DNA from 3 places in the Paenibacillus sp. T2-29 genome. Region 3 is predicted to be linked to each of the others. Evidence: riboswitches for the same ligand, from Rfam matches in the RefSeq annotation. Region 3 holds a riboswitch; each other region holds the start of a gene.
What was found. Region 3 has a riboswitch for cyclic di-AMP ahead of ACU1JV_RS27480 (G5 domain-containing protein). Riboswitches for the same ligand answer to the same signal wherever they lie in the genome.
Positions count from the first base shown of each region.

Region 1: it holds a riboswitch for cyclic di-AMP, as region 3 does, so the genes downstream of both, ACU1JV_RS17780 (TrkH family potassium uptake protein) here and ACU1JV_RS27480 (G5 domain-containing protein) in region 3, are expected to answer to the same signal.
Region 2: it holds a riboswitch for cyclic di-AMP, as region 3 does, so the genes downstream of both, ACU1JV_RS27775 (C40 family peptidase) here and ACU1JV_RS27480 (G5 domain-containing protein) in region 3, are expected to answer to the same signal.

Region 1 covers NZ_JBREVE010000006.1:127,997-133,684, reverse strand. The annotation lists gene ACU1JV_RS17785 (potassium channel family protein) at 1-424, opposite strand, end outside; gene ACU1JV_RS17780 (TrkH family potassium uptake protein) at 443-1,783, opposite strand; cyclic di-AMP (ydaO/yuaA leader) riboswitch at 2,193-2,345, opposite strand; gene ACU1JV_RS17775 (CPBP family intramembrane glutamic endopeptidase) at 2,607-4,337, shown strand; gene uvrC (excinuclease ABC subunit UvrC) at 4,306-5,688, opposite strand, start outside.
Region 2 covers NZ_JBREVE010000019.1:42,787-48,474, forward strand. The annotation lists gene ACU1JV_RS27765 (M1 family metallopeptidase) at 1-635, shown strand, start outside; gene ACU1JV_RS27770 (hypothetical protein) at 647-1,474, shown strand; cyclic di-AMP (ydaO/yuaA leader) riboswitch at 1,751-1,888, shown strand; gene ACU1JV_RS27775 (C40 family peptidase) at 1,894-2,394, shown strand; gene ACU1JV_RS27780 (GNAT family N-acetyltransferase) at 2,698-3,204, shown strand; gene ACU1JV_RS27785 (4a-hydroxytetrahydrobiopterin dehydratase) at 3,283-3,582, opposite strand; gene ACU1JV_RS27790 (hypothetical protein) at 3,700-3,993, opposite strand; gene motA (flagellar motor stator protein MotA) at 4,181-4,975, shown strand; gene motB (flagellar motor protein MotB) at 4,968-5,688, shown strand, end outside.
Region 3 covers NZ_JBREVE010000018.1:80,730-86,417, reverse strand. The annotation lists gene rsmI (16S rRNA (cytidine(1402)-2'-O)-methyltransferase) at 1-265, shown strand, start outside; gene ACU1JV_RS27495 (AbrB/MazE/SpoVT family DNA-binding domain-containing protein) at 390-644, opposite strand; gene ACU1JV_RS27490 (HD domain-containing protein) at 976-2,259, shown strand; gene ACU1JV_RS27485 (TatD family hydrolase) at 2,302-3,072, shown strand; cyclic di-AMP (ydaO/yuaA leader) riboswitch at 3,273-3,553, shown strand; gene ACU1JV_RS27480 (G5 domain-containing protein) at 3,825-4,973, shown strand; gene rnmV (ribonuclease M5) at 5,119-5,664, shown strand; gene rsmA (16S rRNA (adenine(1518)-N(6)/adenine(1519)-N(6))-dimethyltransferase RsmA) at 5,672-5,688, shown strand, end outside.

The sequences.
Region 1 (5,688 bases), on a different contig from region 3:
AATAATCGAGCAGATTAGGCGTGACCAGCTGATGCGCTACCCGAATACCCATATCTCGTTCCGGATAAATGACTCGGTCCACCCCAAGCTTCTCTAACGCACGCCCATGCAGTACAGATATAGCTTTGGCTACGACTTTTCTCACACCCAGCTCCTTCAGCAAAATGGCGGTCAGGATGCTTACCTGAATATCATCACCAATTGCAACAATGCCGCAATCGAAATTACGGATGCCCAGTGACCGCAACGCATCCTCATCTGTAGCGTCCGCCACGACAGTATGTGTCAGGATCTCACTCATACTGTCTACAACATCCTCATTCCGATCAATGCCCAGCACCTCGCACCCCATATCCACCAATTGCAAAGCCAGGCTTGAGCCAAACCGTCCCAGGCCAATGACTACAAACTGCTGCGTTTTCATATCTACTCGAAAACTCCCTTACCCTATAATTATTTTACCTTCTGGATGACGATACAATTCCTTACCCTTTTTCGGTCCCAGTGCATAAGCTAGCGTGAGTGGACCCAGCCTGCCTGCAAACATCGTCAGAGTAATCACCAGCTTGCCTACAACTGACAAATCAGGTGTAAGCCCCATAGACAGCCCTACTGTACCAAATGCAGACACTGTCTCGAACAAGATCATTAGAAAATGATGATCTTCGGTTGCCGACAGAATCATCGTCACCCCAATCACGAACAGCAGCCCCAGCAAGGTAATGGTCAAAGCCTTATAAATTCGTGCCTGCGCAAGTCGGTACCTGAACAGCACAATATCTTCCCGTCCCCGCAGCATCGAAAACACCGCTCCAATGAGCAGGGCAAATGTAGTGGTCTTAATCCCGCCCCCAGTGGAGCCAGGCGAAGCTCCAATAAACATGAGTATGATGATAAAAAACTGCGTAGCCTGCCGCAAGCCTGCAATGTCCAGCGTGTTGGCACCTGCGGTACGTGGAGTAACGGACTGGAATAAAGAACCCAGCAGTTTACCACCCCAATCAAGCGAGCCAAGCGTCTTTGGATTCGTAAACTCAAATACAAAAATGACGAGCGTCCCGACGACAATCAGAGCAGCTGTCATGCTGAGTACCACCTTGGTATGCAAGGATAGTCTCTTACGCTTACGATAATCTGCCAGGTCTGACATCACTACAAAACCAATACCACCCGAAATAATGAGAAACATGGCTGTAAAATTAACAATCGGATCATATACATAACCTGTCAGGCTGCGAAATTCACCGAATAAATCAAAACCAGCATTATTAAACATGGAAATGGCATGCCAAATTCCAAAATAAATCGCCCTGCCGACAGGCATATCAAATGACCAGCGAATCGAAAAAATAGCTGCACATACGCCCTCAATCATCAGCGAGTACCATAGCACCTTGCGAATCAATCCAACAATTCCTTCGACAGAGGTCTGATTCATCGCTTCTTGCAAAATAAGGCGCTCCCGCAAGGAAATGCGACGTTTGAACACCAGCGCAATCAAGGTAGCCATGGTCATAAAGCCAAGACCACCGATCTGGATCAGCGCAACGATAACGATTTGACCAAAGGTTGTAAAAAAGAGCCCTGTATCCTTAACGACAAGTCCGGTTACACAGGTCGCGGACGCGGCAGTAAACAAAGCGTCTATAAACGCAAGTGGTTTTCCAGTTGTATTAGAGACGGGCAGCATTAACAATAAACTACCTATTAGAATGATAATGGCAAAGCCTGCAACGAATATCTGCGGTGGAGAAAGCCGAAGCCAGCGTGCATTGGGATTCATCTATTCATCACTTCTCTCCTAATCCTTAAAACTATAAAAACAGTGACTTAATACGGTGTAAGCCCGCTACGCGTTCCATTTATCTTCCGATCGTCGTTGCCCCTGATTTTTTTGATTTTCCAAACCTTAAGTAGCTATAATTAGCATTCCCTGAATACAGGAAGAATGCATGTCAAACACTACTCGGCTCCCTGTGCTATTGGCGAGCAGCAGCGAAGGGGGCAGAATTGTTCTGAAGAAGCGAAGCGTTTGCCTTTATCTCCGGATTTTAACCATTAAAGGGTTTATACAATCAAAAAAAATCCGGGGGTAACAGCAATCGAAGGAATAATCTGAACCCGCAGCGGTCTAACCAATCCAAACACTTTTATACACACAAAAAAAGACACCGGAAAACCGAGTGCCTGACTTGGTTCCTGTCCACAGCCTACGAGGTTAGCTGACGGATTCGGACAGCACAGTATGCCCTATTTACACTTCCGGTCCATCAGGATCGGCTGTAAAATTCACCCCAGTAACATGGTTCCCCCGTTTTCTCATAGAAATTCGGCTTAAATGTATATCATTACCCATATATTTCATAGGCATTGCCTCAAGATTATAATCCTTCTCTATCCAGATCACAAAACCGATTTCGCCGAAAAAACGTGAAATTGGCTTTAATTCGCGAATAGACATCGGTTAATCACAGCTTATCTAATTTTATTAAAACTTTAAAGTGCTTTCACTCTGTTTTCATGAATATCGCTGGTCTGTTGGCGGGAACCTGTGCAGTATGATATCTTTAATGGATGTTCTTATTTACAGATTAAGGAGGAAACTCATGAATCCTATCGGGAAACCGGTCGTGCTCACGGCCAACTTCAAAAAATTAGGCTTGCTGGGCGGGGTTGGCCTGATTTGCTTTTTTATCTTTCAATTGCTTATTCCCTCAATTAGCAATCCAAGTCCGGAATCATTGATGAATGCAAAGGTCATCAGCAAACAAGAAGCGGTCATACACGCCCTGGACTTTGCCCGTTCCGAGCTGGGCTATACGGAATCACAGCCAGAGAAGCCCGTCGTAACCTATCAGGCTGAAACAGATTTGTACGGTTATTTATCCAGAGAAAAATTGGTTCAAGAGTACGATCGTACATGGAAAAAAAATTATCCTTATGAAACCTTTCGGGTTGATTTGCCTGACTCCTCAGCGAAGGGCAAGCTGCAAATCCATGTGGATTTATCCACTGGGAAGGTCGTTAGCTTTAAACGGATCACCTCCAGCACCAATTACACACAGGCTGATGTTTCTACAGATGAACAAGCACGAAGCAGACTTGTACGTGTAGCTGAGGGTGACATGACGCTCGAAGCCAAGGAACAGGCTGCAGCAATATGGATCAAACGCTTTGGCTTTAAGCCATCTGAATTGAAGCTCGCGACCACTGAGGGGGAAGGTGGATTAAAATATACCGTGGACGGAAAGAAAATCGGCGCCTCGGTACTTACGCTGGCTTTTACTTTTGAAGACGGGGATGTTCGCTCGTTTACCCAAAGCTTTTCGGCCCCTTCGTCCTATACCGACTATGTTAAAAAGCAAACATACTGGGCGAATTGGATGACTTATGCGGGTTATGCCCTATTTAGCTTTGTCCTAGGCGTACTTGCCATTGTGTATGCGTCACTCACCCGACGACATACTTCATTTGTGCGCGGTATTATTCTGTCCATTGTATACTTTATTGCTAGTATAGCTGGGACAATGAACATGCTACCTTTATTGCAAGCTGAAGCAGGCAGTAAGGGCATGCTTATATTTCTTATGGTATTCCAGGTTGGTGTTACCTTCTTCATGGCTGTAGCTATCTATTTCTCCTTGGTAGGCGGTGACGGGCTTATGCGTCAGGTTGGACTAAATGCATGGCCACGTGCTAAAGAGCCGGGCTACGGATTGTATGTGCTTCGCAGTATGTATGTCGGTTACTTGTGGGCCTTCATTTTACTGGGCGTACAATCCATTTTGTTCTTTGTATTGGAGCGCACATTTAATACGTTCTCCACTACAGACGCCACGCAGTCCCCTTACAATATGGCTTATCCATGGCTATTGCCGATTATGGCTTGGATGGCAGGTATTGGAGAAGAAACTGTTTACCGTCTATTTGGTATTCCGATGGTAAAAAAAATAGTCAAGAATACGTTTGTTGCTTGTCTGATCACTACGCTTATTTGGGCACTGGGACATACGCTTTATCCGATCTATCCGGTGATTTCCAGACCTATTGAGCTGACTTTTCTTGGTTTGCTGTTTAGTTTCGTGTTCTTGCGTTACGGCTTTATCGCTGCTATGTTCAGCCACGTTATTTTTGATAGCATATTAATGGGGCTTAGTGTGATAAGTCTGGGAGACACCGTGAATGTGAGCGCCGGCCTATTCTGGATCTTACTTCCGGCTATTGTAGGCTACATCATTTACTGGTTTAGTCCCAAAAAACCTAATCGAATCATGTTTGAACCCATGAAAAAAGAGGAGCCGTATTCTACGACTCCTCCTCCCGAAGGGCAGCTATAATCTGACGAGCAAGCTTATCCCCAATAGAGAGAGGCCGGAAGTCTTCGACGCTGGCCTCTCTTATTTTTTTGAGCGATCCAAAATGCTTAAGCAGCAACTTACGCCGTTTCTCGCCGATGCCTGGAATGGAGTCCAACTGGGAAGTTACCATAGATTTGCCGCGCTGCTCGCGGTGGAACGTAATGGCAAAACGGTGAACCTCGTCCTGGATCCGTTGCAGCAGATAAAATTCCTCGCTATTGCGTGCAAGTGTCACGGCCTCAAATGTTTCTCCCATCAGTAGTTGGGAAGTTCTGTGTTTGGCATCCTTCACCAAACCACACACAGGTATAAACAAACCCAACTCATTTTCCAATACATCGGTTGCCGCTTTAATTTGTCCACGCCCACCATCGACAATGATCAAGTCGGGACGTTCAAGATTTTCCTTCAGCACACGTTCATATCGACGCCGAATAACCTCACGCATCGTCTCATAATCATCTGGTCCCTGCACAGAACGGATCTTGTATTTTCGATACTCCTTCTTGGCAGGCTTGCCATCAATAAAGACGATCATGGCCGAGACTGGATCAGAACCCTGAATGTTGGAATTATCGAACGCCTCTACCCGATGCAGACTATCCAGCCCAATGGCACGTCCCAGATTACTTGCAGCTTTGGATGTCCGTTCCTCATCCCGCTCGATCAGCTTAAACTTCTCATCCAGAGCAACACGTGCATTTTCCGTCGCCATACCCGTCATTTGCTTTTTCAGCCCACGCTGTGGCACAAGTACTTTTACATCCAACCATTCAGCCAGAGCGAGAGCTGCCGCAGATGGGTCCTCCAGTCCACCGGATAGTTGAGTTTCTGTTTCCCCGGTTTCTTGGTCACCAACTTGAGCTTGATTCGTTCCTTCTGCATAAGCTGCTCGTGCTTCGGCTACCCGCAGTGGGTCAGCAGAACGGTCTGACTCCGTTTGTACTGCTTCCTCATCTGTAATCCCGGTAGTCTCAGCTGTAGTTGCACTGTAAAGCTCAGTTTCTGTTGCAATCGGTTGATCAACATCAGTCGATTTTGCTTTCATCAGCTTAGGAGAATCCGGCAACAATATCTCCTGCGGCACTGCCGGGTTGTCACTGTAATATTGCGTCACATAGGACATAAAATCACTGTAAGCTTCACCGTAGAAAGGGAAAGTCGACATATGGCGCTCGATCATTTTACCCTTACGGACATATAGAATCTGTACACACATCCAGCCCTTATCTACCGAAAAGCCGAATACATCCCGGTCCTTCGCATCAGATGTGGTGATTTTCTGCTTTTCCATCATCGCGTCGATGCTAATAATCTGATCCCGCAGCTC
Region 2 (5,688 bases), on a different contig from region 3:
AATCCGGACAGGTAGCTTCTCCACAGCCCCTAAACCGCGAATCCTGGAAGTACGGATCGTCGGCTGAGTATGCACAAAATGCCTACTCACGAGGCAAGCTGGTACTACGAGGTATTGAACGTCAGGTGGGTACGAAAAAAATGGACCGGATTATGCGAACCTATGTCCAGACCTACCGATTCAAGCATCCGACCTCACAGGATTTTCAGCGTGTCGTGGAAAGGGTGACTGGACGCTCATGGAGCCACTATTTTGAACAATATGTATATGACGGCCAGATGGCGGACTTTTCTGTCGATCGCATCACGAACCGCAAGTTGGAGAATGGATATGAAGCAATCGTGACGCTTAGCAAAAAAGGAGCGGATTATCCCAAGATCCCTGTTCAATTTACCTTCAAGGATGGCACCACAATATTTAAGGCATGGGACGGTACGGGCAAAAGTACATCTTTCCGACTCAAAAGCACCTCTCCCGTGTCCTATGTGACCGTTGATCCTCTATACACTATTGCACTGGAGAACAAGCATATTAATAATAGCCTGAAGGCTGAATTGGACGAAAAGCAACAAACCCGTTGGAGTGTGAGTGTAACCAAGCTGTTGGAGACACTGCTTGGAAGTCTGTCATGGTGAGGTGTCTATAGATGCGGACTGTTTTAAAAGAAGGCTGGGCGCTAGTGCGCATACGCTTTTATATCGTTATCATTTTATTTTTGTATCGTCTGCTGTGGGGAGTATTTCTCTATCGGCTGGTACAGTCGGCCGTTGTCCCGCTGCTGCTGCGTTATCCTGATCAGAGCCAAAACGAGCTGGGAAAGACCTTGTTTTGGATGGAGGGGCAGATCGCCTTGATGGACAGCCAGGAAGTACATGTGTATTTATGGATACTATTAGGGGCGACCGTATTGCGCGTCCTAATCACTCCCTTCATTAGAGCTGGCATATATCAAAGCCTGTATACCGATGCGTCTGAACCGCAAAGCCTGTCCTTCTTCAAGGGGATGAAACGTCACGGTATGTCATCTCTGTTGTATTACATCATCGAGTTGGGTTTGCTGCTGCTTCCCGCCTTCTGGGTGGTACCGAGACTCTATCCTATTGTAGCAGGAACGCTGCAATCTTCCTCTTACCTGTTGCATTTGTTGCCCTATGCCATTGGGTGGGTGGCTTACGGTTGGTTCATTCGGCAGTGCATCCTGTATATGCAACTGGGCACGGTCAGTGGTCACGCCATACTATCGTCCCTGCTCGCCTTCTTTCGCCAGCTTCTTCCGGCTGTAAGCGTATCTCTCTTGCTTGGTGCTTGTGTGCTGCTGGTCTTCGGTCTATTTGGCACCGTAGCGATGATTTGGACTGGTATGTTGGCGCTAATTCTCCAGCAATCGTATCATTTTGTTACCAGTCTGGTCAGGCTGTGGCATATCAGTTCGCAGTATCGTCTATGGCACATCGATATCTCCAGCAGAGGCTAATCCCTCTCTTTATGCTTTCTCCTGCATTTTTAGCTGTCGAAAAAACTTTTTTCTTTCCCGTGCAAACGGCACATAACTGAATACTGTTAACAGAATCTGTTCCTAGGGCGTTAGGAACAGATTTTTTTTGTAACTTTTTGCGATGAAACATTTGCCAAAGCCTGCTGTCTTTGTTACAATAATCGCAGTGAACTGATAGTAACAACTTTGTAATCTTTATTGTAACCTTTATCTTAAAAACATCGTTGTCGTGAATACTGCTCTCCAAGGTGCACATCTTAAGTTAAGCCTAATTCCTGGCACCTAGGAAGCGGGGGAACCAGTTTGGGTGAATTGATCTCGCAACAGAGTGGTCATAGGGGAACCTTCTACCGAATCCTTAAGCTAACCTCGCAGGCATTGGAAGGGGTATATTTTTTTTGAAGAAGAAGCTAACGATCGCAGCCATGGGTCTCGCCATTGCCTTTACATCTTTTACATTCGGTGGCAGCAGTGCATTTGCAGACTCTAAGATGGACCAGGTCATCCAAGATGCCAAAGGAACGAACTATAGAAGCGGAGGTACTACACTCGAGGGATTCGATTGCTCCGGCTTCACAATGTATGTATTCAACAAACTGGGAATTAAACTGCCGCATCAATCTGGATCACAATTCAAAATGGGAGCTTCTGTATCCCGCGATGAAATGAGACCAGGCGACCTGGTGTTCTTCAACACCACAGGAAGAGGCGTTTCCCATGTAGGTATCTTCGTAGGTGAAGGGAAATTCGCCCACTCCTCGACTTCACGTGGTGTAGTAGTTAGCTCACTGAACGAAAATTATTACGCTAACCGTTATGTCGGTGCAAAAAGAATTATGAGCACAGACGCTTACCATTCTGTAGCTTCAGATATTCCTGATGACGACAACGTAGAATAACTACCGCACAGCAAGCTAACCCTAGCCGCAATTTGATTCTGGCCGGAATCGAATTGCGGTTTTTTATGTCCACTACATCAGTAATTATTATCATTACTGACGAACTGACACCTCAAAAGGTTTCAGTTTTAGCGAACACCGTCGGTTTTACCGCCACCGCTGGGGGAGCATATGAGCAGTAAATCCTTCTTATTGAATGTATACCCGACTTAGGTACGAAATAAACACGCTTGCCATTCTCCTACAACTTGTCTACAATCTGTGGTTAATGATTGAAGTACCTGCATAAGGAGGAATGGAAAAGTGCCGGCCTCAATATCCAACTACCGGATTGTACCGATGGACGAGCATCAAGCGGCTGAAATCTGTGAGTGGCGCTATGATCCTCCCTACAACATATACGGCTGGCTTCCCTGGGAACAAATGAAGGCACTTGAAGTCGAATTTGGAAGTCCCACGCTTCGCCAAGAGCAATATGTTGCCGTTCTGGACGAAGAGAATGAGCTGACGGGATTTGCTCAATATTTTCCTATGGTCGGTGTGACCCGGCTGGGTCTTGGAATGCATCCCGAAAGATGCGGACATGGCACAGGCTCCGATTTTGTCCGGGCCATTGCGGAGGAAGCCAGACGACGTCATCCACAGAATGAAATTGACCTAGAGGTTCTCACCTGGAATCAGCGGGCTATACGAGCCTACAAGACAGCTGGATTTGAGCTGACGGATACCTATGAACGTCAGACTCCAGATGGCAGAAAACCGTTCTATTGTATGGTATATCGTCCTGAACAACAGAACCGGGTTCTATAAATAAGAGCGCCTTCGCTATACAACCGCGATGTTGTATAGCGAAGGCGCTCTTAATATATACAACAGATCATTATAAAATCAATGACTGCTGCGCATTTTTTCAAAAGCTTCATTATATTGTTGGGCTTCCTTAATATCTACGGCCATAATACCGCCATCGTCCCAAGAGGTCAAACGCAGAGTCACGGTCTTGTAATCAATCGTAATAAATGGATGGTGATTGAATGCCTCAGATATAGCGGCAACTTCATCCACGAATGCAATTCCCTTCATAAAACTGGAAAAATTATATTTCCGAACGATCCAACGTCCTTCCTCCAGTTCCCAGCCCTCCAGTTTCTCCAGATGTGCTTCAATCTCTTCTTGTGTAAAAGGCATGTTACGAACTCCTCCCCGTTTATACGGAAGCCTTTTAGCCGCTTACATGCGGCCAAAACTACGATATATTGGTGTACATATTACCACGGCCCCGTTGATAAATCCATAAGACGGCCTTCAAATCAAAGGGACCGACGTCAGCTCCTCATCTCCGATGAGTACATAGATCCGGTGCTGCTCCGGCTCATAAATCACAACGCCGCTGCCTACAGTGATTATGGGCTCCGTACCCAGTGCATAAAATAGGTCTTCTGCCAAAGCTTCATTGACTTCCTGACGCCCCATCGGGTTCAGCCTGTCCCAATCTTCTGCTTCCATTTCAAAAAATTCATAGCTATCTGGGATGCGTCCCACAGCCTCTGTCAAATCGTTCAAAATTTGTTCATACTCGCGCCCATGCTTTACTCCCATGCTATTTCCTCCAATGGTTCAGCGATTCAATACATAATCACTTTATTATACCGGAAATTGGCCCTTAACAAAAAAGAGAGTTTTGTCGATAAATACTATAATCCGTCTCATAATGACGCGCTTGGGGCAAGGACGACCCATGCGGCATGAAAGGATTCAAAATCTATTCTCATGGATGAGGTGTATCATGCAAATTACAACCATTATTGGACTTGTGCTCGGGCTTTTGTCACTGGTCGTCGGGATGATCCTGAAGGGCGCGCCAGTCGTCAATCTGGTCAATAATCCCGCTGCTTACATGATTATTTTCGTCGGAACAGCAGCAAGTATATTCATGGCGTTTCCGATGGATGACATGAAACGAGTGCCAAAGCTGTTTAAAATTATTTTCACCCAGCAGAAATTGCTGGATCGCAAGGAGCTTATCGGTACATTTACCGAATGGGCATCCATTACCCGTCGTGAAGGTCTGCTCGCGCTGGAATCCAAGGTCGAAGAGATCGACGATCCCTTTATGCGCGGCGGTATGCGAATGATTATCGATGGTAATGATCAGGAGTTCGTACGCGATGTTCTGATGGAAGACATTAACGCTACCGAAGATAGACACCGCGCTGGCGCACTGATTTTCTCCCAAGCCGGTATGTACGCTCCAACACTCGGGGTACTTGGTGCGGTTGTAGGTCTGATCGCCGCTCTGGCCGACCTTAGTGACATGGAAAAACTGTCCCATGCCATTGCAGCCGCTTTTATTGCAACGTTGCTCGGTATTTTTACAGGTTATGTCCTATGGCATCCAATGTCCAACAAGCTGAAACGGCTATCCAAGAAAGAAGTGGAACTTAAGTTAATGATGGTCGAAGGTCTGCTTTCCATTCAATCTGGTATCTCGACGATTGCCATCAGCCAGAAGCTAGCAATCTTCCTAACTCCAACCGAACGGGCTTCGATGACCCAGAAGGATGGCGATTCCAGTGAGTAAAAAGAGACATGAACCGCATGAAGAGCATGCTGACGAAAGCTGGCTGTTGCCATATTCCGACTTAATGACCCTTCTGTTGGCTCTTTTCATTGTCTTATTCGGTATGAGCTCGCTCGATGCCAAAAAATTTGAAACTATGGCTCAATCCCTGAGTTCAGCTTTTAGTGGCGGTACTGGCGTGCTGGATCACTCAGCCGCGAATCCGTCGTCACAATCCATGGATATGGGCAAAAATAAAGAAGAGGTATCACAACCCTTAAAATCGAAAGCCACTTCCACCTCTGATCTGCAAAAGCAACTCGCCCAGCGGGAAGAAGAAGATTTAAAGAAGCTTAAAAAGCAAATGGATCAGTATATTCAAAATAACGGCCTGTCCACCCTACTGAACACCAAGCTGAACCAATCCCAGCTGATGATCACCATTAGTGATAATGCCCTGTTTTCATCCGGGCAGGCCGAAGTAAAGCCAGAAGCGAGAAAGCTGGCCAAATCCATTTCCAGCATGCTCCAGCAGTTTCCTGGTTATGATGTTATCGTATCCGGTCATACGGACAATGTACCTATTTCCAATAGTCAGTTCCCGTCCAACTTTGATTTGAGTGCCAAGCGTTCGCTCAATTTCTTGCGTATTTTGTTGCTCAATCCGCAGCTCGATCCTACCAAGTTTGTATCCATCGGATATGGCGAGTATCGACCATTGGCAGGCAATCAAA
Region 3 (5,688 bases):
GCATGAGGAATGGGTGCGTGGAACGGTGGAGCAGTGTCTTGCGAAATTAGAGGAAAATCCGCCGCTTGGTGAATACTGTCTAATCGTTGAGGGGAAAAACGAAGAGGAAGAAGAACAGGAGCGGCAGGCATGGTGGCAGGACTTATCTTTGGAGTCTCATGTCGCGCATTACGAGTCAGAGGGACTTACTCGCAAGGATGCCATGAAACGTACAGCCACAGACCGTTCAATTTCCAAGAGGGACGTGTACAACGCACTCTTATGAATACGTGTCTAAACAAAAAAGGGCCTTCCAACGGTTGGGTTCAAACCGTGGAAGGCAACAAGGAGTATATATGAAAAAGGTTAGAATTAACAATCTCTGATAAGTCTATTATATACTAAAATTCTCAGTTTGTCACAGGTGTTGGGATTTCAGAAATGCAATCTTGGCAAACAATTTTCCCTTTGAAGTAAATTACGTTCTCAGCATTGCCGCAGAAGATACAAGCAGGCTCGTATTTTTTAAGCATGATGCGCTCGCCATCAACGTAAATTTCCAAAGCGTCTTTCTCTCCGATTCCCAGGGTACGGCGCAATTCGATTGGAATAACAACACGTCCGAGCTCGTCAACTTTTCTTACAATACCAGTGGATTTCATCATAATAAATCAGGCTCCTCTCGCCGTTTAAAATAATATAAGTGTCATGATTCGACAAAATTTTCTCTTTTCTGATATTTACTATACCAACGATTCCCAAAACAGTCAACCTTAAAAAAGTAGTAACAGCCTAATTATGCAAAAGTATTTAGAACAAAGAGCTTTATTCATGTGAATTACCTTATTTTACGGATGATTTGTCTTGTGTGTCGATTTGGAAATGTCGAAAAGTGATAATTCGACAAAATACGACAAACAATGTCGAATAAGGGAGGGAGTTTAGGATTTTATTGTATTTTAATCCATTATTCCGAATATTAAAGGAGCTGATATCTTGCACCAGCCACTCAGTGAAGAAAAAGTTTTTAAGGACCCGGTACATAATTACATCCATGTTCAGGATACTGTGATATGGCGATTGATTAATACGCCGGAGTTCCAACGGTTACGACGCATTCGGCAGTTAGGCACATCTTATCTTACGTTTCATGGAGCGGAGCATAGCCGGTTTTCACATTCACTGGGCGTATATGAGATTACGAGACGTATTATTTCTCAATTTGAACGTGGAGATTTTCCCGACTGGCCCAAGGAAGAAAGACTGATTGCTCTGTGTGCCGCTTTGTTGCACGATGTGGGGCATGGTCCATTTTCTCATTCAATTGAAGAAGCCTTTCATATGAACCATGAGGATTGGACATGCCGCATTGTACTGGGGGACACGAAGATCAACGCTGTGCTACGGCAAGTTGATGAGATGCTGCCCCACAAGGTCGCGGCGGTTATAGCCAAAACGTATGATAAGCCGATTGTTGTCAACTTGGTAACAAGCCCGCTGGATGCTGACCGTATGGATTATTTGTTGCGGGATGCTCATTCAACAGGTGTTAACTACGGAACAATTGATTTGGATCGTATTTTACGTTTGCTGCGCCCTCACAATGGGAGAATTGTCGTAAAAGAGTCGGGTATGCATGCAGTAGAGGATTATCTAATGTCACGCTACCAGATGTACTGGCAAATTTATTTCCATCCTGTAACACGCAGCTCAGAAATCCTGTTACGTAAAATTTTCAAGAGAGCTAAGGAATTGTTCAAAAACGGATATGAGTTTGGTTTTCTGTTGGATCCGCTGCCCGATCTATTAAAAGGAGAGCTAACAGTGGAGCAGTATTTGATGCTGGATGAGTCTTTGATTCAGACGGTATTTAGCCAATGGAAACGAGAAAAGGACGAAATTTTAAGTGATTTGAGCAGCCGTTTTATGGATCGTAGATTGTATAAATATGTAGAGATTGAAAATATGGATACAGATACCGTTGACCATATTCGAGAGGCTTTGGAAAAGGCTGGCTTGCATCCTGAATATGATCTTGAAATTGATTTTCCGACAGATCTTCCTTATGATGTGTTTCGGCAGGGCGGTTCAACGGACAACCAGATTTTACTGCTTGGACGTCAGGGCGAGGTGCGGGAAATATCCGAAGTTTCAGAAATTGTACGCTCAATAAGTGGCATTCACCGAGGAAAATATCACATGTATTTTCCCCAGAATAAATTGAACGGGGTAAAAGAAAGGCTTCCTGCCGAAATAAGGAATTATTTTGTCAAACAATAGACAAATATATAGAAATGTAAGTAAGAAAAGGAGATGAAAACCTTGGATTTATTCGACACTCATACTCACCTAGATGCGCCACAATTTGACGAAGACCGTGAAGAAGTTATAGCACGTGCTGTCGAATCAGGAGTAACACGGATGATCAATATCGGATTTAATCGTGAGACCATTCCATCCACCATGAAGCTGGCTGAGACGTATGATTTTATTTATGCAGCCGTTGGATGGCATCCGCAGGATGCCATTACAATGCAGGAGGGTGATTTAGAATGGATTGCATCGTTATGCAGTCATAAAAAGGTTGTAGCGATCGGAGAGATCGGTCTGGATTATTATTGGGATACATCACCAAAGGATGTGCAGCAGCGGGTACTTCGAAATCAAATTGGCCTGGCACGTGAGCTCAACATGCCAATTGTTATCCATAACCGGGATGCACATGAAGATATTGTGAGGATTTTACGTGAGGAAAAGGCGGGCGAGATTGGCGGAGTCATGCACTCCTTTTCTGGGAGTTGGGAGACAGCTAAAATGGTGCTGGATATGGGTTTCCACCTTTCCTTCGGCGGGCCCATAACGTTCAAAAATGCCAAGCAGCCAAAAGAGGTGCTGGCCCAGGTACCGTTGGACCGTCTGCTTATTGAAACGGACGCGCCTTACTTGACGCCTCATCCGTTTCGTGGGAAGCGAAATGAGTCGGCACATGTGAGATTGGTGGCAGAGGCAGCTGCCCAAATTAAGGGAATTACGGTGGAGGAATTGGTATCCATTACGACCCAAAATGCCTTGGAACGATTTGACATTCAGTGAAAAAGCGAAGAAATCAATCAAAATAAAGAGATAGACGGAGCTAATTATGATTTTGTTGCAGGAAACTCAAGAATATTACAATTTTTTAACCGAATATTTTGAAAAATGTACTTGAAACCTGCTTTACAACATGCATGGAAACAGGATATCATCTTTTCAGTGAATTGTTGTTGAGTGTAAACATCAACAAATCATTTCATGAACCAGTCTCGCTGAGTCCCTTTTACAGGGAACGGGGGAACCGATATGGCTTACAGTACGTCCGGCGTATGTGCAAGAGATATTATCTCTTCAGTAGCCGGCTCGACCGAAATTCATTTCCTGGATGGGATTGAACAGGTAGAGAAGCCGTATTTCGATTTCTTTCTGGGTCTTCGGGGTGAATGTGAAGGCGACCGCCATGAGCGGTTGACCTAAGCTAGGGCGACTCTCTACGTCCGAACCCGACAGCTAACCCCGTAAGCGTAACAAGAGAGAAGCCATCTCGTGCATGAGTTTTCCCGCATATTCACACATGTCGGAAGCCACGAAAGAGCTCTCTAGTCTCTTTCTTTGGCTTTTTTTGTTGTGAATAAAAGAAAATCTGTCATCATACTGTGGTTAAACAGGGGAGGACAGCATGCCGCGAAGACGGGTACATGGTGCAGGACAGTCGCAGTACGGGCTTGTCTTGTAGAAAATCTGTTATAGTCACGTCAACGATCAACTATGTCTTACTCCAGACGGCGGGCTATGTAAGGAGGACGGAGGAAATGGGCATTTTCCGAAAAGAGGAGACCCATGAGTCACGCTCATCCAGCATGTCTTACGTATTACGTTGGAAGCAAGAGAATGTGCGCCAGGCTGCTTTGGTTGCTATTTTTCTAATCACACTAACGATTATGATTTCAATTCTGATGTACACGCAATCTAAAAAACAAGTCTTTTTTGTCATCGATGGTAAGGCATCTGCGGTAGAAACCCGGGAATCCAAGCTCCAAGATTTGCTCAATGAGCATTCTATTTCACTTCAGCCGCATGATACAATTTCCATGCCGCTAAACGGGGCAGTACAGGATGGGGATCGCGTAGTCATTAAACGTGCCAATCAGGTTAAAGTATCCTCAGGCAATGAGACGAAAAAGCTGTACACAACAGAAAATACAGTAGAGGGTGCCATTCGCACTTCGGGCTATAAATTATCATCAACGGATAAAGTTTACCCTGCGTTGGATGCCTCTGTTTCAGCTAACATGGACATAAAAATCGTCCGTGTAAAGAAACAGCAGGTCGAACAGAAAAAACAAGTGCCTTATGAGGTCATCAAAACGGCAGATCCAAGTCTCTATAAAGGCGATAATCGAGTCATTCAAAGTGGCAAATCGGGTGTGGTAGTCCAGCATGTTCAAAAGGTATACCATGATGGAAAATTGGTGTCCAAACAGCTGGTCAACAAGGAAGTCGCACAAAATCGTGTGGATAAGGTAATTGCGGTAGGGACGAAGAAAAAACCGGTCGTTCTAGCTGCTTCCATCGGCCCTAAAGATGCGGTTAAGGCTACAAAGGTTAGTTCGGGCAGTGCTGTCCGTAAAGCAGGTATTAATTTTAATTATAAAAAAGTTTTACAAAATGTCTCCATGACGGCGTACTCTGCCCAGGAGCCAGGTATTGGTACACGTACCGCCTCCGGCACGCGTGTCACGGAAGGACGCACCATCGCTGTCGATCCGAATGTAATTCCCATCGGCTGGTGGGTGTATATTGAAGGGGTAGGCTTCCGCCGTGCGGAGGATACCGGTGGCGCGATTAAAGGCCACAAAATCGATGTGTATTATGAGAGTTTAAGCCGGGCTAACCAATTTGGTCGTAAGCACGGTAAAACCGTATATGTTATCGGACCTGTAAAGCCGGAAATCAACTAAAACAGGTTGTGTATGTTGAGGACAATACGATAGTATTAACAACATAGTTATGCCATGCTAAGAAGAGGATATCCTCTTCTTATTTTGTTTTCAAAATCAGGGAAAGATAATATATGTTGCTGTGTAGCAGTGGAGGGAAACGAAGATGATCAAGGAAGTGATCGTGGTGGAAGGCAGGGATGATACGGTAGCCATTCGCCGTGCTGTCGAAGCAGATACGATAGAAACTGGCGGTTCAGCCATTAATAAAATGACGCTGCGGAAAATTGCATTGGCGCAGGAACGGCGGGGGGTCATTATTTTAACTGATCCCGATCATGCAGGGGAGCGTATCCGTAAAATCATCGCCTCCAAGGTCCCCGGCTGCAAGCAGGCTTTTATACCTGAGGCAGAGGCGACACGCAAAGGGGATATTGGCGTGGAGAATGCCTCCCCGGAAGCCATCAGACACGCTCTCGCGCGGGTACATACGACAGTGGAAGACGCCGAACCGCTGATTGAAATGGCGGACCTGATTGACGCTGGACTTATTACCCACCCCAATGCTGCTGCACGCCGTATGGCCTTGGGGAATGTACTGGGTATTGGCTATTGTAACGGAAAGCAGCTACATAAGCGGCTCTCTGTATTTCAGATCAGTCGTGAGGAATTTGCCAGTGCGCTGGCACAAATCGAAAGTGAAGGATTGTGATATCCGTATGACAGGGATTCAAGA